One region of the Devosia sp. XGJD_8 genome, then DNA from elsewhere that is predicted to be linked to it. Evidence: predicted binding sites of a transcription regulator. Region 1 holds the regulator's gene; the other holds the start of a gene.

The links. Region 1 encodes HrcA, which represses chaperone genes, less so after heat shock. Its sites were predicted from a motif close to GTTAGCACTCNCNNNNNGNGAGTGCTAAC; they were not measured.
Positions count from the first base shown of each region.
Region 2: a site for HrcA is predicted at 4,286-4,314, ahead of groES (co-chaperone GroES). Genes of this name have one in related genera too.

Region 1 is NZ_JBKJHF010000003.1:257,704-267,777, forward strand. It holds gene ACLI1C_RS20055 (hypothetical protein) at 1-354, opposite strand, end outside; gene dnaK (molecular chaperone DnaK) at 525-2,438, opposite strand; gene ACLI1C_RS20065 (hypothetical protein) at 2,650-2,982, opposite strand; gene pabB (aminodeoxychorismate synthase component I) at 3,134-4,909, shown strand; gene pncA (bifunctional nicotinamidase/pyrazinamidase) at 4,912-5,547, shown strand; gene grpE (nucleotide exchange factor GrpE) at 5,690-6,268, opposite strand; gene hrcA (heat-inducible transcriptional repressor HrcA) at 6,384-7,457, opposite strand; gene rph (ribonuclease PH) at 7,598-8,314, shown strand; gene ACLI1C_RS20095 (hypothetical protein) at 8,311-8,454, shown strand; gene ACLI1C_RS20100 (non-canonical purine NTP pyrophosphatase) at 8,451-9,092, shown strand; gene hemW (radical SAM family heme chaperone HemW) at 9,082-10,074, shown strand, end outside.
Region 2 is NZ_JBKJHF010000001.1:1,087,926-1,097,999, reverse strand. It holds gene ACLI1C_RS05105 (ROK family transcriptional regulator) at 1-375, opposite strand, end outside; gene ACLI1C_RS05100 (sigma 54-interacting transcriptional regulator) at 563-1,990, shown strand; gene ACLI1C_RS05095 (DMT family transporter) at 1,987-2,952, opposite strand; gene ACLI1C_RS05090 (hypothetical protein) at 2,995-3,186, opposite strand; gene ACLI1C_RS05085 (DUF427 domain-containing protein) at 3,813-4,175, opposite strand; gene groES (co-chaperone GroES) at 4,356-4,646, shown strand; gene groL (chaperonin GroEL) at 4,698-6,338, shown strand; gene ACLI1C_RS05070 (BrnA antitoxin family protein) at 6,474-6,707, shown strand; gene ACLI1C_RS05065 (TSUP family transporter) at 6,711-7,457, opposite strand; gene ACLI1C_RS05060 (glycosyltransferase family 2 protein) at 7,471-8,667, opposite strand; gene hisG (ATP phosphoribosyltransferase) at 8,725-9,438, opposite strand; gene ACLI1C_RS05050 (ATP phosphoribosyltransferase regulatory subunit) at 9,435-10,074, opposite strand, start outside.

The sequences.
Region 1 (10,074 bases):
CTCGCCGGTCAGGTCGCTGCGGTTATGCGCAACGAGCTTTTCAAAGCCATCGCTGAGCTCGGGGGCCATCATCATGTCCGACAGCACTTTGACGGCGCCGACGCGCTTGTGCTTGGAGCGGATCTTGATCAGCTTGGTGGAGCGGCCATTGTCGGCAGTGCGGAACTCTTCGGCGGCGACGAGGCCGGTGAAGAAGGCGCGTTCGACGGCATCGGTATGGGCGGCGCCGGCGAGCTCGGCAATGCGCATCTGGCAGCCGAAGGCGAGGTCGTCATAGCCAAGCCGGACGGCATTGGCCATGAGTTTGCGCAGCTTGTCCGGGTCGGTGAAGGTCTGGGGGTCTGGAATGTTCATGGGCCACCATAGGCCATCCCGGCGCAATTAGCGAATGATAACGGAATTTGCGAATGGCGGTGAAGTCAAGGCGATGACGCAGGCGGCATGACCCCTGCGCGTCGGGCTCGCCGGCAAAACAAAAAGGGCCCGGCTTGCGCCGGACCCTCTCGATCTAGACTGGCTTGGGCTTAGGCCGACTTCTTGTCGTCGTCGTCCTTGACCTCTTCGAAATCGGCGTCGACCACGTCGTCGTCGCCATCATCGTCGGTGCCATTGGCCTTGGCTTCGGCTTCAGCCTGGCTGGCCTTGTACATGGCCTCGCCCAGCTTCATCGACGCCTGCGCCAGCGCTTCGGTCTTTTCCTTGATCAGCTCGCCATCCTCGCCCTCGATCACGGCCTTGAGCTCGGTGATCGCGGTTTCGATGGCGGTCTTGTCCTCGGCCGAAACCTTGTCGCCATATTCCTTGAGCGACTTTTCGGTCGAGTGGATCAGGCTTTCGCCCTGGTTCTTGGCTTCGACCGACTCGCGCTTCTTCTTGTCGGCTTCGGCGTTCTGCTCGGCTTCCTTGACCATCTTTTCGATGTCGGCGTCGCTGAGGCCACCCGAAGCCTGGATGCGGATCTGCTGCTCCTTGCCGGTGCCCTTGTCCTTGGCCGAAACCTGCACGATGCCGTTGGCATCGATGTCGAAGGTCACTTCGATCTGCGGCACGCCGCGCGGTGCGGGCGGAATGCCGGCCAGGTCGAAATTGCCCAGCAGCTTGTTGTTGGCGGCCATTTCGCGCTCACCCTGGAACACCCGGATGGTCACGGCGCTCTGGCTGTCCTCGGCGGTCGAGAAGGTCTGGCTCTTCTTGGTCGGAATGGTCGTGTTGCGATCGATCAGGCGGGTGAAGACGCCACCCAGGGTCTCGATGCCCAGGCTCAGCGGGGTCACGTCGAGCAGCAGCACGTCCTTGACGTCGCCCTGCAGCACGCCGGCCTGGATGGCCGCGCCGAGCGCCACCACTTCATCCGGGTTCACGCCCTTGTGCGGCTCCTTGCCGAACAGTTGCTTCACCACTTCCTGCACCTTGGGCATGCGGCTCATGCCACCGACCAGCACGACTTCGTCGATCTGGCTGGCGGTGATGCCGGCATCCTTCATCGCCAGCTTGCACGGCTCGATGGTGCGCTGGATCAGGTCGTCGACCAGCGATTCGAGCTTGGAGCGGCTGAGCTTGAGCGTCAGGTGCTTGGGGCCCGATGCGTCGGCAGTGATGAAGGGCAGGTTGATTTCGGTCTGGGTCGAGCTCGAGAGTTCGATCTTGGCCTTTTCGGCGGCTTCCTTGAGACGCTGCAAGGCGAGCTTGTCGGAGCGCAGGTCGATGCCCTGCTCCTTCTTGAACTCGTCGGCCAGGTAGTCGACCAGGCGCATGTCGAAGTCTTCACCACCCAGAAACGTGTCGCCATTGGTGGACTTCACTTCGAAGACGCCATCGCCGATCTCGAGGATCGACACGTCGAACGTGCCGCCACCCAAGTCATAGACCGCAATGGTGCCGGTATTCTTCTTGTCGAGGCCATAGGCGAGCGCCGCAGCGGTGGGCTCGTTGATGATGCGCAGCACTTCAAGGCCGGCAATCTTGCCCGCATCCTTGGTGGCCTGGCGCTGGCTGTCGTTGAAATAGGCGGGAACGGTGATGACGGCCTGCGTGACGGTCTCGCCGAGATAGGATTCGGCGGTTTCCTTCATCTTCTGCAGGATCATGGCCGAGACCTGGCTCGGCGAATACTTTTCACCCGAGGCTTCCACCCACGCGTCGCCATTGTCCGCCTTGACGATCTTGAAGGGCACAAGGTTCTTGTCCTTGGCCACGACAGCGTCGTCGAAACGGCGGCCGATCAGGCGCTTCACCGCAAACAGGGTGCCTTCGGGATTGGTGACCGCCTGGCGCTTGGCCGGCTGGCCGACGAGACGCTCGCCATCCTTACTGAAGGCGACCATCGAGGGGGTGGTGCGCGCCCCTTCCGCGTTTTCGATAACCTTGGGATTGGTGCCGTCCATCACTGCGACGCAGCTATTGGTGGTGCCCAGATCGATACCGATGACTTTAGCCATTACTCTAGCCTCTCTTTCAGCAAACCCATACTGGCGCCCTCCGCTGGGAAGCAGCGCCGTGGCCGCAAGGGCCGGGTTCCTTGCACTGGAATGCGCCCTTGTCAGGGCTTACGGGCTATATAGGGGGGGCGCCCAAAGGCTTCAAGCGCCTCGCGGGCAAATCTGCCCCGGGCCGATGGGGCCAGCACCTGGCTGGCCCCGCCAAACGCACTCAGTCGGTCAGCGTATATTCGCCAAGCTCGCAGATATCGACTTCATAGACTTCGAGCAGGGCGCCCTCGCCGGTCTCGAAGCGGAAGTCATAGAGGCACTGGTCCGAGCCGTCGCCGATGAAGACGGTGCCCTGCATGCCCGGCTCGAGCGTGCCGGTCTCGCCCAGCAGGTCTTCGCCCCAGGCATCCTGGTCGCTCGGATTGGTGTAGAAATAATGCAGCGACTGCGAGCTGGCATTGATCAGCGTAAATTCGACATTCTGCGCAGCAGCAGGCACGGCGCTGGCCAGCAGCGCCAGGGCGACCAGGCCGCCCTTGAGATTGAAAGTCATGGAAAGCTCCCGAAGCCGACAGCGACACCGCTGCCGGTCACAATCTATCTACCACGGCGGAATCAATCGGCAAGCGGCGGTCGTGCCGAGGGTAAATGTCACCGCGCCGCTGCAAGGTGACGCGGCATATAAAACCATCTAGAAGGCGGCCATGTTCGCCCCCGGCACAGTGCTGCTCCACGATACGCTCGACCCCCAGGGCGAGAACCTGCTGTTCACCGCGCCCCGCGAGATCCTCGTGGCCTATGACGCTGCCGACGCGCGGCGCGCGCTGGCCCGGCTGGAGACCGCCACCGCGCAAGGGCTCCATGCCGCCGGCTATCTCGCCTATGAGCTGGGCTTCATTTTCGAGGAACGGCTGGCCGATCGCCTGCCGCAGGCCAGCGCCACGCCCCTGCTCTGGCTGGGTCTCTACGATGCACCGCAGATGCTGAGCGCCCAGGAAGTCGACCGGCGCCTCGCGGTCATCGCCGGCAACGCGGCCGGCGCCGCGCGCGACATCACCCCTCGCTGGGATGAGGCGGCCTATGGCCTGGCCTTCGACCAGATCAAGGCGCTGATCGCCGCTGGCGATACCTATCAGGTCAACCTCACCTTCAAGGCCGATTTCCGCCTCGAGGGCGATCCGGTGGGGCTCTATCGTGAGCTGGTGCGCAAGCAGCCGGTGGCCTATGGCGCGTTGATCAATACCGGCAGCCAGTGGATCCTGTCGCGCTCGCCCGAGCTGTTCGTTGAGAGCCGTCACGGCGCATTGGCGGCCCGCCCGATGAAGGGCACGCTCAAGCGCGGCCGGACCCTGGCCGAGGACGAGGCCGGCCGCATCGCGCTTGCCGGTGATGAAAAGAACCGCGCCGAAAACCTGATGATCGTCGACCTGCTGCGTAACGATCTCGGTCGCATTGCCGAGATCGGCTCGGTCAAGGTCACCGACCTCTTCACCGTGGAAACCTACCGGACGCTCCACACCATGACCTCGGGCATCATCGCCCGCCGCCGGCCGGAGGTCACCACCACCGATCTGCTGGCCAATCTCTTCCCCTGCGGCTCGATCACCGGGGCGCCCAAGTTGCGGGCCATGGAAATCATCCATGAAGTCGAGGCCGGCCCGCGTGGCCTCTATACCGGCTCCATCGGACACTTTTCGCCCAATGGCGACCTGACGCTCAACGTGGCCATCCGCACCGCCGTGATCAATGCCGCAGGCGAAGGCGAGATCGGCATTGGCGGCGGCATTGTTGCCGACAGCGTGGCCGGCGACGAATATCGCGAGGCCCTGCTCAAGATGGCATTCTTCACCGAACCCGCCGAGCCCGTCACGCTGATCGAAACCCTGCTCTGGGAGCGGGCCGAAGGCTTCGCCCTGCTCGACCGGCATCTGCAGCGGCTGGCGCAATCGGCGCGCTATTTCGGCCTGCCCTTCGACCGCGCCTCCATCCTGGCGGCACTGGATGCGCGGAATTTTGCCGCCGACCGCATGCGGGTGCGGCTGACGCTGGATGCCGCCGGCCCTGCCATGACCGCCATGCCGCTGCCGCCCAGCCCGCCCGTCTTCCGCTTCGCCATGGCGTCCGAGCGGCTCGATTCGCAGAGCCTGTGGCTCATGCACAAGACCACCAACCGCGCCTTCTATGATGAGCCGCGCCAGCAAGCCCATGCCGCGCTCGGGGTCGACGAGGTGCTGTTCCGCAACGAGCGGGACGAATTGACCGAAGGCTCGATCACCAGTCTCTTCATCCAGCGTGACGGCACGTTGCTGACGCCGCCGCTGTCCTCGGGCCTGCTGCCCGGCACATTGCGGGCCGAGCTGATCGATCAGGGCAAGGCTGTCGAGCAGGTTTTGACCCTTGCCGATCTTGCAGGCGCCGAGGCAATCTTCCTCGGCAATTCCGTGCGCGGCCTGATGCGCGCGCAATGGGTAAGGGAGTGAGCATGGCCATCGAAATCGCAGCCACCGACGTGCTGGTCGTCGTCGACGTGCAATATGACTTCCTGCCCGGCGGCAGCCTTGCCGTCGCGGGCGGCGACGAGATCGTGCCGCTGATCAATACGCTGGCCAGGAAGTTCACCAATGTGGTCTTCACCCAGGACTGGCACCCGGCCGACCATGTGTCCTTTGCCAGCCAGCATGAAGGCAAGGCGCCGTTCGAAACCATCGAACTCCCCTATGGCACGCAGGTGCTCTGGCCCGACCACTGCGTCTGGGCCAGCCATGGCGCGGCACTCTCGGCAGACCTCGACATTCCCCATGGCCAGCTGATCATCCGCAAGGGCTATAACCGGCAGATCGATTCCTATTCCGGCTTCCAGGAGGCGGACCGCCAGACCCTGACCGGCCTTGCCGGCTATCTCAACGAACGCGAGGTCGGCCGGCTCTATGTGGTGGGGCTGGCCACCGACTTCTGCGTCGGCTGGACCGCCATTGATGCCGCAGCCGGCGGCTTCGACGTGACCGTAATCGAGGACGCCACCCGCGCCATCGACAATGCGGGCAGCCTCGCCAGGGCGTGGACGGACATGGCAGAGGCAGGGGTCGAGCGGATGATGAGCAAGGATATTTTGGGCTAGGGCGGCCGAAGGCAAAATCGCTCCAGTGGAGCGATTTTAGCGAACTAGGCCATGAGAGCTATGCTCGAATGGCGGGGCCTTGTGCCCAAAAACGAAAAATCCCCGCTCTCGCGGGGATTCACGTGAAACGCTGAACCTGATGTCAGGCGCTCTTGTCGACGGCCTCGTCGGCCGGGGCATGGCTCGGGCCGCCCTTGGCGACGCCGACCATGGCGGGGCGCAGCACGCGGTCGCCAATGGCAAAGCCGGCCTGCACCACCTGCACGACCGTGCCTTCCGGACGGGACGGATCGGGCACTTCGAACATGGCCTGGTGCCGGTGCGGATCGAATTTCTGGCCCTCGGCCTCGATCGGCTTGACTCCGTGCTTGGCCAGGAGGCGCTGCATTTCGCGCTCGGCCATTTCAATGCCTTCGATCAGGCCCTTGGTGGTCGCATCGCCATTCTCACGGGCCTCGGCCGGCAGCACCATCAGCGCACGGCTCAGCGCGTCGGTGGCGCTCAGCATGTCGCGGGCAAAGCCGGCAATGGCATAGCTGCGCGTGTCATTGACGTCGCGCTCGGTGCGCTTGCGCAGGTTTTCCATCTCCGCAATGGTGCGCAGCACACGGTCCTTGAGCTCCGCATTCTCGGCGCGCAGCGCCTCGATGGGATCGACCTCGGGCTCTGCCGGGATTTCGACTTCAGGCGTCTCGCCTGATGCGGCGTTCTCGTCGCTCATCATTATGCTGTTCCGCAAAGATTACTGGCTTTGCCCCGCATATCGGCCAATGCGCTGCAGATTTCAACCCTTGGCTCGGCCCGGCCGTACGTGCCGCAGGCGAATGGCACGGCGCTCATCGCTTCCGCGCCATCATCGCGCTGATCACATTGGCGGTATAGTCCACCACCGGCACGATGCGCGCATAGTTGAGGCGCGTTGGGCCGATGACCCCCAAAACGCCAACCACCTTGTCATTGGCATCCTTGTAGGGCGAGAGAATGACCGAGGAGCCCGACAGTGAAAAGAGCTTGTTTTCCGAGCCGATGAAGATGCGCACGCCCTGCGCCTTTTCCGCGTCGCCGAGCAGTTCGAGCAACCCGTCCTTGCTTTCCAACTCGTCGAACAATTGCCGCATGCGCAGCAATTCGTCGCTCGCCATCGCGTCATTGATCAGGTTGGCCCGGCCGCGCACGATGACGGTCGGCTGGCTGGCCGGCGATGCCTGCCCCAGCGTGGCAATGCCGGCATCGACCAGCTTCTGGGTCAGGTCGTCGAGTTCGGCGCGCTGTTCGTTGCGCTGCTCGGCCAGGGCCTTGCGCGCCTCGGGAATGGTCCGCCCCACCACATAGCGCGCCAGATAATTGCCCGCCTGGGTCAGCGCCGAGGCCGTCAGGCCCGGCGGCACATCCATGATGCGGTTTTCCACCTGCCCGTCCTGCCCCACCAGGATCGCCATGGCGCGGGTGGTGTCGAGCCGCACGAATTCGATATGCCGCAGCACCATGTCGGCCTTGGTGGCGATGACGACGCCCGCGCCCTGGCTGAGCCCGCTCAGCAATGTGCTGGCCTCGGTCAGCACATCCTCGACCTGCCCGCTATGCTGGCCTTCGATGGATTTGGCGATCTGGCTGCGCTCGCTTTCGTTGACCGCGCCGACCTCGAGCATCGCATCGACGAAAAACCGCAGGCCCTCCTGCGTCGGAGCTCGGCCGGCCGAGGTATGGGGCGCCGCGATCAGGCCCAGATCCTCGAGATCGGCCATGACATTGCGCACCGAGGCTGGCGACAGCCCGGTCTGCAGCATGCGGCTCAGGTCACGCGAACCGACGGGTGAGCCGGTCTCGAGATAGCGCTCGACAATCTTGCGGAAGATGTCCTGGCTGCGGGCGTTGAGCACGCTCAAAAAGTCTTCGGGCGGCTTGACCATGGGTGTTCGATAAAATCGTCCGCTTTAACCTTGCCCTCTCATTTAAGCGCATTGCAGCCTCCCGCCAAGCGCCAGCGGCTTGTGAGCGGGGCCGTGGGGCGTTAAGAGGCGGTTAACGATAATGTCTCAGTGGATTTTTAATGCGCCCTTCCGGACGTGAGCCCAACCAGATGCGCGCCGTAACGATCGAGCGCAACATCGCCCAGAAGGCGGAAGGCTCCTGCCTCGTCTCGTTTGGCAATACCAAAGTACTCGTCACCGCCTCGGTCGAAACCAGCCTGCCCGGCTGGCTGCGCGGCAAGGGCCAGGGCTGGGTCACCGCCGAATATGGCATGCTGCCCCGCGCCACCGGCAGCCGCACCCGCCGCGAGGCCACCGCCGGCAAGCAGTCCGGCCGCACCCAGGAAATCCAGCGCCTGATCGGCCGCTCGCTGCGCGCCGTGGTCGATATGCAGCTCCTGGGCGAAAACCAGATCACCGTCGATTGCGACGTGCTCGAAGCCGATGGCGGCACGCGCACCGCCTCGATCACCGGCGCCTATGTGGCTCTGGCCGACGCCATTGCCTGGATGGATGAGCGCAAGCTGACCAAGGGCAAGGCACTGCGCGATTCCGTCGCTGCGGTCTCCTGCGGCATCTATCGCGGCACCCCCGTGCTCGATCTCGATTATCTCGAGGATGTCGAGGCCCATACCGATGCCAATTTCGTCATGACCGGCTCGGGCAAGTTCGTGGAGATCCAGGGCACTGCCGAGCAGGCGCCGTTCAGCCGCGACGAGCTCAATGCGCTGATGGGCCTCGCCGAGCAGGGCATCGGCGATCTGACCCTGATGCAGCAGACGGCGCTCGTCCCATGATCGGCTGGCTCAAGAAACGCCTCGCTGCCAAGCCGCAATCCAAGCCGCAGGTGACCCCGCGCGCCGCCTCGCCGGAAAACTGCGCCCTTTGGCACGATGTGGCCCGCGCCCTCGACGCCAAGCCAAGGACGTCCAAATGAGCATCGCCCGGCTCCGCGAAGGTGATCGCCTAGTGCTGGCCACGCATAATGCGGGCAAGCTCAAGGAATTCCAGGAGCTGTTCGAGCCCTATGGCCTGGAGCTGGTGTCGGCCGGCGAACTCGGCCTGCCCGAGCCGGAAGAGACCGGCACCACGTTTGCCGAGAATGCGCGCCTCAAGGCGCATGCCGCTGCACAGGCCTCCGGCATGCTGGCGCTGAGCGACGATTCCGGGCTCTGCGTCGATGCGCTCAACGGCGATCCGGGCGTCTATACCGCCGACTGGGCCGGCGTGCCGCGCGATTTCAATCACGCCATGAAGCGCGTCGAGGATGCGCTGCAGGCCGCCAATGCCACCTCGCCCGGCCAGCGCCGGGCCAATTTCAACGCCACGCTTTGCCTGGCCCATCCCGACGGCCGCGACGTCATCTATCACGGCCAGTGCTTCGGCACGCTGGTCTGGCCGCCGCGCGGCACGCAGGGCCATGGCTATGACCCCGTCTTCATGCCCGACGGCTATGACATCACCTTCGGCCAGATGCCGCCCGCAATGAAGCATTCCTGGTCGCCCGGTCAGCAGGGGCTGAGCCACCGCGCCCGCTCCTTCGCCAAGTTCGTGGAGCAGCAAATTGAGCTCTAACCCCAACGACATGTTCGGGGTTTACGTGCACTGGCCCTTCTGCGCGGCCAAGTGCCCCTATTGCGACTTCAACAGCCACGTCCATCGCGGCCCCTTCGACGAGATCGACTACGTCGCCGCCTATGAGCGCGAGATCGCCACGGCCGCCCAGCTGGCGCCGGGCCGGGTGGTGCAATCCATCTTTTTCGGTGGCGGCACGCCCAGCCTGATGAACCCGCAATCGACCGGCCGCATCATCGACGCCATCGCCAGGCACTGGACGATGGATCGCAATGCCGAGATCACGCTCGAGGCCAATCCGACCAGCGTCGAGGTCGACCGCTTCAAGGGCTATCGCAGCGCCGGGGTCAACCGCGTCTCGCTCGGCGTGCAGTCACTGCGCGAGGGCCCGCTGGCCGAACTGGGTCGTCGCCACACGGTGGACGAAGCCATTGCCGCGGTGCGCATCGCCCAGTCGGTTTTCGAGCGCTCCAGCTTCGATCTCATCTATGCCCGCCCCAAGCAGACGCTGGAAGACTGGGAAGACGAGCTCAAGGAAGCGCTCTGGATGGCGCGCGGCCATATCAGCCTCTACCAGCTGACCATCGAGCAGGGCACGCGCTATTTCGACCTGCACCAGGCCGGCAAGCTGGCCATGCCCAATGAGGATTTGTCAGCCGATTTCTATGAGCTGACCCAGGAACTGACCGCGGCAGCGGGCCTGCCCGCCTACGAGATTTCCAACCACGCTCGCCCGGGTCAGGAGAGCCGCCATAACATGCTCTATTGGCGCTATGGCGAATATGCCGGCATCGGTCCGGGCGCCCATGGCCGGTTGATGATCAACAACCAGCGCCACGCCACGGCGGCCGAGAAACTGCCCTTCGACTGGCAGAAGCTGGTGACGTCCAAGGGCCACGGCATGGTGGTCGACGACGTGCTGACCTGGGAAGAGCAGGGCGACGAATTCCTCGTCATGGGCCTGCGGCTCAAGGAGGGCATC
Region 2 (10,074 bases), on a different contig from region 1:
GTCGTAGCTGCGGCGGATGCTCGCCAGGGTCTTGCCCGACATGGCCAGCAGCAGCACCTCGAAATGGCGCCAGCCGATTTCGACGCCTATGACATAGGCGCCGTCGGGATTGAGAAACAGCGGCGTGGCCGGCTGACCGCGGCGGCCGCGCAGCACCTCGCCGCGCATGACCAGTTCGCGCGCCTCCAGGTCGGCGACGATGCGCGAGGTGGTCTGCGGCCCCAGGCCCGACAGGCGGGCCAGCTCGGCGTTGGAGGCGCCGGCATTCATGGCGATCAGCGTCAGCACGGCGCGCTCATTGGCAATGCGGACACCGGACTGTGCGAATCCGCGCGCCAGCGGCTCATGAACATTGGCGGGAGAAAAGTTCTGCATGGCGGCAGACTTAATAGGCAGACTGCTTGGCGAGCAAGCGGCAAGTCTGTGGCCCCATTGTGCAAATTGCGACGATCCGGAACGGATTATTTACCCTGTTGGGGAACAATCGCCAGAACACCGGGGAAGCCGCGGCGGCGGCAGACAACCGGCATAGTGATTTATCCCAACGCAAGGACTGGGCCGCATGGCGATGCACACTCGAAGCGACGGCGAGCCATTTGGTCGGCTATTGCTGATCGACGGCGACGATGCTGGCGCGCCGCTGGTGGCAGAGACGCTTACCCAAAGCCTGGGCGGCAGCCTGCGCATCACCGTTGCGGCGGGCGGGCGGCACGCGGCCGAACTGCTGCGCGATACGGGCTTTGATATCGTCCTGGCGGACCTGTCGAGCCTGCACGACCTCAGCGAACGCAGCGATGATGCCGTGGGGCGCCTCGTGCGGCTGGCCGATGGCGCGCTGGTCGTGGCGCTGTCCGATGGCGCCTCGGTATCGGCTGCGGTCGGCGCCATGCGCGCCGGAGCGCATGATTATGTGGTCAAGCCGGTCAGCGGCCCGGCCATGGCGGCCCGCATCGGCGAACTGGCGCAGCGCCACGGCAAGGCAAGGGCGCTGAGCATCGAGCCGCGCAATGCCGGCCGAGCCGATTTTGCCGGCTTCATCGGCGCCTCGAGCGCCATGCAGTTCGTCTATGAGCAGATCGGCCGCATCGCAACCTCGTCGGCGCCGGTCTTCATCACCGGGGAAAGCGGCACCGGCAAGGATGTCTGCGCCGAGGCCCTGCATGCCGAGGGGCCGCGCTTTGGCAAGCGCCTCGTGGCGATCAACTGCGCGGCGATTCCGCGCGACCTGATGGAAAGCGAACTGTTCGGCGTGGCGCGCGGCGCCTTCACCGGCGCGCATGAGGACCGCAAGGGCGCGGCCGAGCTGGCCGATGGCGGCACGCTGTTCCTCGACGAAATCGGCGAGATGGACCTCTCCCTGCAGTCCAAGCTGTTGCGGTTCCTGCAGACCGGCACGCTGAGCCGTGTCGGCGAATCAGGCGTGCGGCATGTCGATGTGCGCGTGATCTGCGCCACCAACCGCAATCCGATGCAGCTCATTACCGAGAAGAGGTTCCGCGAGGATCTGTTCTATCGGCTGCATGTGCTGCCGATCCACCTGCCGCCGCTGCGGCAGCGGCCGACCGACATCATGGTGCTCGCCCGCCACTTCCTGGCGCTATACGCCGCCGAGGAACACAAGCGTTTCAGCGGCTTCTCCCCGGAAGTAGCGAGCCTGCTGACCTCGGCGGAATGGCCCGGCAATGTGCGCCAGCTGCAGAACCTGGTGCGCCGGTTGGTGGTGATGTGCGACGGCGGCGAAATCACCATGCCCATGCTCAGCGCCGCCGATATCGAATCGCGTGGCGTCGTCGCCGCATCCGAGCCGACGCCGCGGGCAGAGCGGCGCCAGCCCATCCTGCCCATGTGGCAGCAGGAGCAGCGCATTATCGAGGACGCCATTGCCAGCTTCGGCGGCAATGTCTCGCTGGCCGCCGCCGCCCTCGAAATCAGCCCCTCCACCATCTACCGCAAGCGACAGGGCTGGGCCGAGATGGCCGCGGCAAGCTAGGGCGTGTTGGCCTCGCGGGCCTTGACGCGGTCGAGGCCCAGATAGTGTTCGCGCAGGATCACGGCGATGCCGGAGGCGACGATGATCGTGGCGCCGAAAATCATGCTGAGCGTGGGGACTTCGGCAAAGACCACGAGGCCCAGGATGATGGTCAGGATCAGCGAGACATATTCGAAGGGCGCGATCACCGACATGTCGGCATAGCGGTAACAGGAGGTCAGCAGCAGCTGGCCGATGCCGCCGGCAAATCCGGCCACGATCAGCAGCAGCCATTGCCCGGGGTCGGGCCAGACCCAGCCGAATGGGATGGTGAGCAGCGAGAGCAGCGTCGCGCAGATGAAGAAGTAGATCACGATGGCTTCGGTGCGCTCGGTCTGCACCAGCTTGCGCACCTGCATCATGGCAAAGGCCGAGAATATCGCCGCGACGAAGCAGGCTATGGCGCCAACCGTCGCGGCATCGCCCAGGGCATCCCCGCCGGAAAACACGGTCAGGCGCGGCCAGAGGATGATGACGACGCCGACAAGGCCGACCAGCACGGCCGTCCAGCGGAATACATGCACGCGCTCCTTGAGCAGCAAGGCGCTGAACACGACGATCAGCAGCGGCGTGGCATAGCTGATGGCGGTTGTTTCGGGCAGCGGCAGCCGGGTCAGGGCAAAAAAGCCCAGCCCCATGGCGGACACGCCGATAAACGCCCGGAGCACGTGTCCCCAGGGGTTGCGTGTATGCAGTGCACTGGTCAATTGCCGGCGCCAGGCGAGATAGAACACCACCGGCAGAATGGCGAAAAAGCAGCGGAAGAAGACCAGCTCGCCCGCCGGAACCGTCTCGGTGGCCTTGAGCAGCGTGGCCATGACCACGAAACAGCAGACCGACAGCACCTTGAGGACAATGCCGCGCAACGGCCCGCCCGCATATTGCGCAGGGCTGGTCGGGTGGGCCGGCTTGGGACTGGTCACGAGGCTCTCGATGCTGGGCGGGCACCGCCCGGCAGAACTGCGTCAGCTCTTGGCGGTTTCGAGCTTTTCCTTGGCGATGCGCGCAGTGGCGAATGCCTTATGCTCGGGGCCGACAGCACTGCCGGTCTTGACGACCTTGCCGGCCGCGTCGTGGATTTCCCAATGCCAGTTTGCATTTGGGCCGCTGCCGCCCTTGAGGCGCAGCTTGATCTGAAGGGTGTTGTCCTGGGTCATGTGTGCCTTATGGCGCAGCTTGGCGCGGCGTGGAAGGGGAAAAGTGGCGAAACAGCATTGGCGGAGCTCTGAGGGCGATCCCGCGGTGTCACTCCGGCCCTCAGCCGTGGCCTTCCAGGAGACGTGCCGCAGCGGCAGGGTGGATCGGTGCTCGACCGACGCAAATCGGAATGGTCCCGGAGCAAGGCCGGGATGACATCAGGTGTGGTGGCATGGTGCCGTCTCCACCTGCCGATCGAGGTTTGAAGGCAGAGGTGTTTCAGTCGACACCCTCCCCCTTGCAGGGGGATCAAGGGTGGGAGGTCGTTGGCCGAACTCAGCCCTTCGTCGCTCTTCCCCCACTTATCCCCGCCCGCAAAACCTGTGGCACAATTATCGCCATCACTCCGCACGGGCGGCCTGCAGGCGAACAGTGGCGGGGTGAGCCGGGCGCGGGTTTTGCCTCTCGCGCAGGTTCGAGACCTGGCCGCAGCATGGCGAGCGATCATGCTGCGCGATAACCGGGACTGTTCCAAAAACCGGCACCCCGAGGCGGCTGTCGTCTCGTTTTTTAATTTCCAGAGGCGATAGGCGCCTCGGGGTCCGTCCATCATGAAAACCGCGTCAGAGGCGGCGTCTTGGCACGCCTAGACGTCGGAGTAGCGATATTCGATGCGGTCGCCGCGGAAGGCGAGGTGATCGCGGATCGGTTCAACCAGGGGGCATGGATCGGGATAGTACCAGGCCTGGTCCGGGCCGTCGGCAGTGAGTGTCTTGAGTGTGTAGTAATGCGCCTCGCCCTTGTAGGGACAGGTTGTGCGGGTCTCGGAGAGCTCGAGGATGTCCTCCCGCACATCCTCGCGCGGCAGGTAGATGCGCAATGGCTCGCCCGGTTCGTGGACTTCCAGCGCGTTCAGCGAACTGCCGATTTCGGCGTCGTCGAACACTACATGGACCCGGCCCTTGGCGGGGTTGATCTTGATATCCTTGTCCAGACATTGACGCGTCATGTTGTCCTGCCAGTGATGAGATTGAAGCCTGCGGAGACAACGCGCGAGAGGAAAGCGGGTTCACCCGACCTTGACTCCGCACAGGCCCAGCCATATATCCCCGTCACCCTGTTAGCACTCTACAATCGTGAGTGCTAACAGTGCGAAATTGCATTTCAGCTTGATGCCATAGGAGCAATCATGAGCTTCCGTCCCCTGCACGACCGCGTGGTCGTCCGTCGTCTCGACAGCGAAGAAAAGACCAAAGGCGGGATCATCATTCCCGACACCGCCAAGGAAAAGCCCTCCGAGGGCGTGATTGTTGCCGTGGGCCCGGGCGCCCGCGACGAAGATGGCAAGTACATCACCCCCGACGTGAAGGCCGGCGACCGCGTGCTGTTTGGCAAGTGGAGCGGCACCGAGGTCAAGGTCGACGGTGAAGACCTGCTGATCATGAAGGAATCCGACATCATGGGCATCATCGAAGGCTGATCGCCTTCTTCGATCCCATTCGTTTCCATTACACTTTAAGGAGCGCCTCACATGGCTGCCAAAGAAGTAAAGTTCTCCACCGAAGCCCGCGACAAGATGCTGCGCGGCGTCAACATCCTGGCCAATGCGGTCAAGGTGACCCTCGGCCCAAAGGGTCGTAACGTCGTCATCGAAAAGTCGTTCGGCGCCCCGCGCATCACCAAGGACGGCGTCACCGTCGCCAAGGAAATCGAACTGGAAGACAAGTTCGAGAACCTGGGCGCCCAGCTGCTGCGTTCGGTCGCCTCCAAGACCAACGACATTGCCGGTGACGGCACCACCACCGCGACCGTGCTCGGCCAGGCCATCGTCGTCGAAGGCGTCAAGGCTGTTGCCGCCGGCTTCAACCCGATGGATCTCAAGCGCGGTATCGACCTCGCTGTCGAAGAAGTCGTCGCTTCGCTCAAGGCCGCTTCGTCCAAGATCAAGTCGTCTTCGGAAGTCGCTCAGGTCGGCACCATCTCGGCCAACGGCGAATCCGCCATCGGCGACATGATTGCCGAAGCCATGCAGAAGGTCGGCAACGAGGGTGTCATCACCGTCGAGGAAGCCAAGACCGCCGAGACCGAACTCGATGTCGTTGAAGGCATGCAGTTCGACCGCGGCTACCTCTCGCCCTACTTCGTGACCAATGCCGAGAAGATGACTGCCGTGCTCGAGGATCCCGTGATCCTGCTGCACGAGAAGAAGCTCAGCAACCTCCAGGCCATCCTGCCGATTCTGGAATCGGTCGTGCAGTCGCAGCGCCCGCTGCTGATCATTGCCGAAGACATTGAAGGTGAGGCTCTCGCGACCCTCGTCGTCAACCGTCTGCGTGGCGGCCTCAAGGTCGCTGCCGTCAAGGCTCCGGGCTTCGGCGATCGCCGCAAGGCCATGCTGGAAGACATCGCCATCCTGACCGGTGGCCAGGTCATCTCGGAAGATCTCGGCATCAAGCTCGAGAACGTGACCATCGACATGCTGGGCACTGCCAAGCGCGTCGAAATCACCAAGGAAAACACCACGATCGTGGATGGCGCCGGTTCGGCCGAAGACATCCAGGGCCGCGTTGGCCAGATCAAGGCGCAGATCGAAGAGACCACTTCGGACTACGACAAGGAAAAGCTGCAGGAACGTCTGGCCAAGCTGGCCGGTGGCGTTGCGGTGATCAAGGTCGGCGGCTCGACGGAAGTCGAAGTCAAGGAGCGCAAGGACCGCGTCGACGACGCGCTGAACGCAACCCGCGCCGCCGTTGAAGAAGGCATCGTTGCTGGTGGTGGCGTGGCCCTGCTGCGCGCTTCGAGCAACATGAAGGTCAAGGGCGCCAACGCCGACCAGGACGCTGGCATTGCCATCGTCAAGCGCGCTCTGCAGGAGCCCGTGCGCACGATCGCCAACAATGCCGGTGCCGAAGGCTCCGTGGTCGTGGGCAAGATCCTCGAGAACAGCTCGATCACCTTCGGCTACAATGCCGCAACCGGTGAATATGGCGATCTCGTCGCCCTGGGTGTCATCGACCCGGTGAAGGTGGTTCGCACCGCCCTGCAGGACGCGGCTTCGGTTGCTTCGCTGCTGATCACCACGGAAGCCCTCATCGTCGAGGCTCCCAAGGACGCAGCACCGGCAATGCCGGGCGGCGGCGGCATGGGCGGCATGGGTGGCATGGACTTCTAAGAAGTCCGACCCGAAAGCTTTGGAGTTCGTTTCTTCCCAGTCACGAACTTCACGAGAAAGGCGCAGTGGAAACACTGCGCCTTTTTCTCGTCGACGCAGGGCGCTAGACTGGATGGATCACCCAGTGAGGATTCGATGCGGACACCCCGACGTGGCAGCGCCTATGACCAGGCGGAGGCTGCCTTCAAGAGCGTAACCAGCAAGCCGGCGGAGGCGCCGCGCAAGCCGGTCGCCGCGCCGGAGGGCCGAGAGATGGTGACGCTGCGGCTCGACCGCGCCGTGCTGGAGCATTTCCAGGATGAGGGCCCCGGCTGGCAGGAGCGCATCAACGCCGCCCTGCGCGCGGCCGCCGGGCTCGACCCGGCCTGACGATCAGAAAAACAGCAGCCGCAAGGCCAGCGCGATCGACACCACGACCACCACGGGCCGGATAACCCTGGCCCCGTAGCGGATGCTGGTGCGCGCGCCGATATAGCCGCCAACCACCTGCCCGACGGCCATGGCAATGGCCGCCGGCCAGACAACGTCACCGGCGGGGATGAAGATCGCCAGCGCCGCCAGGTTGGAAGTGAGGTTGAGGACCTTGGTATTGCCCGAAGCGCGCGTCAGGCCCAGGCCGAACAGCATGACAAAACCGATGGTGAGGAACGAGCCGGTGCCCGGGCCGAAAACGCCGTCGTAAAAGCCAATGGCAAAACCCATTACCGGGACGAACAGGCCGAAGGGCAGACGGGCGGCCTTGTCGGCGTCCGACAGGTTGGGCGCAAACAGGAAATAGAGCGCGATGCCGATCAGCGCGACAGGCACGGCGATCTCAAGCAGGCCGACATCGAGCTGGCGCACGACCAGGGCACCCGACAGGCTGCCGGCAAAAGTCAACAGCACGGCGGGCAGCAGGGCGCGCAGCGAGACATAGCCGCGCCGCCAGAAAGTGAGCGCCGCCATGGCCGTGCCGATCGACCCCTGCAGCTTGTTGGTGGCAAGCGCCGCCACGGGCGGCAGCCCGACCGAAAGCAAGGCCGGCAGCGCAATCATGCCGCCGCCGCCGGCGATGGCGTCGACGAAACCGGCCAGCATGCCAACGGCCGCCAGGGCCAGCAGAATGATAGGATCGAGCATAATATCCTGATGGTCAGGGATTGGGCTGGGGCGGCGGCGCCTCGGCGACGCGCCGCTCATAGATCGGGATATTGATCATCGAGGACATGAAGCCGCTCATCATCAGCTGAAAGCCGGTGACCAGCGCCGTCATGGCCAGGATGACCGGGCGCATGGTGCGGCTGGCATTGAGCGGGCCGAAATCGCGGAGGGCCCATTGATTGACGCCCCAGACCAGGGCGGCGAGGCCTACCAGCATGAGGGCAATGGCGATGAGCAGGATGCGCTCGAGCGTGAGGGCCTCAAGCAGGCGGTCATAATGGCCGGAGCGCGGGATGAAGCCATAGCGGGAGGCAAAGCGGCGGCCGATGATGGCAAAGGAAATCGACTGCAGGCCGACGATGATGCAGAGCGCGGCGACGAGGAAGGTATGCACATCGAAAGAGACGTCGCCGATGCGGAATGGCCCCGGCAGGAGAACGGCGCCGACCAGCAGACCCAGCCCGAGCAGCGCGATGCCGGGATAGAGGAACAGCCAGCGCGGCGAGAACAGCAGCAGGAAGCGCAGATGGCGCCAGCCATCGCGGAACGAGCGCAGATGCGGTGGACGGGAGCGACCGTCCTTGGCGAGGGTCGTGGGCACTTCGCGCAGATCGAGATGCGCCAGCGTGGCCTTGACCACCATTTCGGAGGCGAATTCCATGCCCGTGGTGCGCAGGTTGAGACCCAGCACGGCGGCGCGGGAGAAGCCGCGCAGGCCGCAATGGAAATCGCCGATGGGGGTGCGGAAGAACAGCCGACCGACGGAGCTCAGCACCGGATTGCCGATATAGCGGTGATGCCAGGGCATGGCTCCGGGCGCGATGCCGCCGGCAAAGCGATTGCCCATGACAAGATCGGCGCCGTCGCGCAGCTGGGCGACGAAGGCATCGAGCTTGGCAAAGTCGTAGCTGTCGTCGGCGTCGCCCATGATGACGAAGCGGCCGCGGGCTGCTTCGATGCCGCCGGCCAGAGCGGCGCCATAGCCGCGCTGATCGACCGGCACGACACGGGCGCCCAAGCCCTCGGCGATCTGGCGGGAGCCATCGGTCGAGCCGTTGTCGGCGATGACGATCTCGCCGGCGATGCCGGTGCGATCAAGAAAGCCCTGCGCCTTGCGGATGCAGGTCGCCAGCGTCTCTGCCTCGTTGAGGCAGGGCATGAGAATGGTCAGTTCGAGTTCGTCGGCCACGTGGTCCCCCCGGCCAGAATGCTGCTTGTGCCGTGAATCGGGGCGCTATGGCAATTCTCAGCTGTCGAGTCTGGCGGACAGGCCAAGGTGGTCGAGAAAGCCGGTCAGCCGGGCCGTCCTCGTCTTCGACCATTTCGCGGTACGCGAGACGATAAGGCAGGCCTGGCTCTGCAGCATCACGCCATCTTCGAGCACACGCAGTCCATTGGCCGCGAGGGTGGAGCCGGTGGTGGTGATGTCGACCACGATATCGGCAACGCCCGATGCCGGAGCCGCCTCGGTGGCGCCAAGGCTCTCGACGGTGCGGTATTCGGCAATGCCGGCGCTGGCGAAATGCTGGCGGGTGATGGTGATGTATTTGGTGGCGATCCGCATCCAGCGACCGTGGCGGCTTCGGAAATCGGAGGCGACGTCGGCCAGGTCGTGCATGTGGGTGACGTCGATCCAAGCCTCGGGCACGGCGACCACGACATCGGCATTGCCGAAGCCGAGCTGGCCGGCGATGGAGACGCTGGCCGGGCCGCTTTCACTGGTTTCGTGAATCAGATCGAGACCGGTGACGCCCACATCAATGCTGCCGCGAATGAGTTCGCGGGCAATCTCGGAGGCCGGGAAGAAGCGCACGGTGATGTCGGGCATGCCCTCTATGGCGCCGAGATAGGAGCGCGCGCCGCCCGGGCGGGTGATGGTCATGCCCCGGGCCGCGAACCACTCGCGGGTCAGTTCTTCAAGGCGCCCCTTGGAGGGCACGGCAAGGGTAATGCCGGTCATGGGCGGACCTCCGCTTCCAGCCGATCGACCCAGACCGAGCACCCGGAGGCGGCGATGGGCGCGGTGGCGCCGAGCCGCTCGAGCAGGCGGTCATACTGGCCGCCGGAGGCAAGGATTTCGCCGCTGGGTCCAGTCATTTCGAAGACGATGCCGGTATAGTAATCGAGGCGTGGGGAGAAGCTGGCGTCGAAAGTGACGCGGGCTTCGCCGAGACCATTGAGGTGGCGGCGGATGGCGCGGATGGGCGCGCCGAGCATCAGCTTGTGCTCGGCCGCCAGCGCCTCGACCCGGGTCAGCGCCTGCAATACCGGCCCCGAAATGGCGAGATAATCGCGCAGCAGCTTCAGCGTCCTGGGCGGGACCTGCGCCGCATCGAGAGCCTGCTGCTCGAGATAGCGGTCGGCGATTTCCTCGGGGGAGCGGCCCTCGGACAGGCTGAGGCCGGCGGCCACCATCTGTTCGGTGACCGACTCGACCAGGGCCTTGCGGCTGGGCTGCTTTTCGCGCGCCGCATCGGGCGCTGCCTCGAGCCGGCTCAGGAGACGATCGAGCGCCTCCGTATGGCCGAAGCGGTTGCGAATGCGCGGGCGCCAGGCGTCGGGCATATCGGCCTGGGCCAGGAGGCCCTCGAAGAGG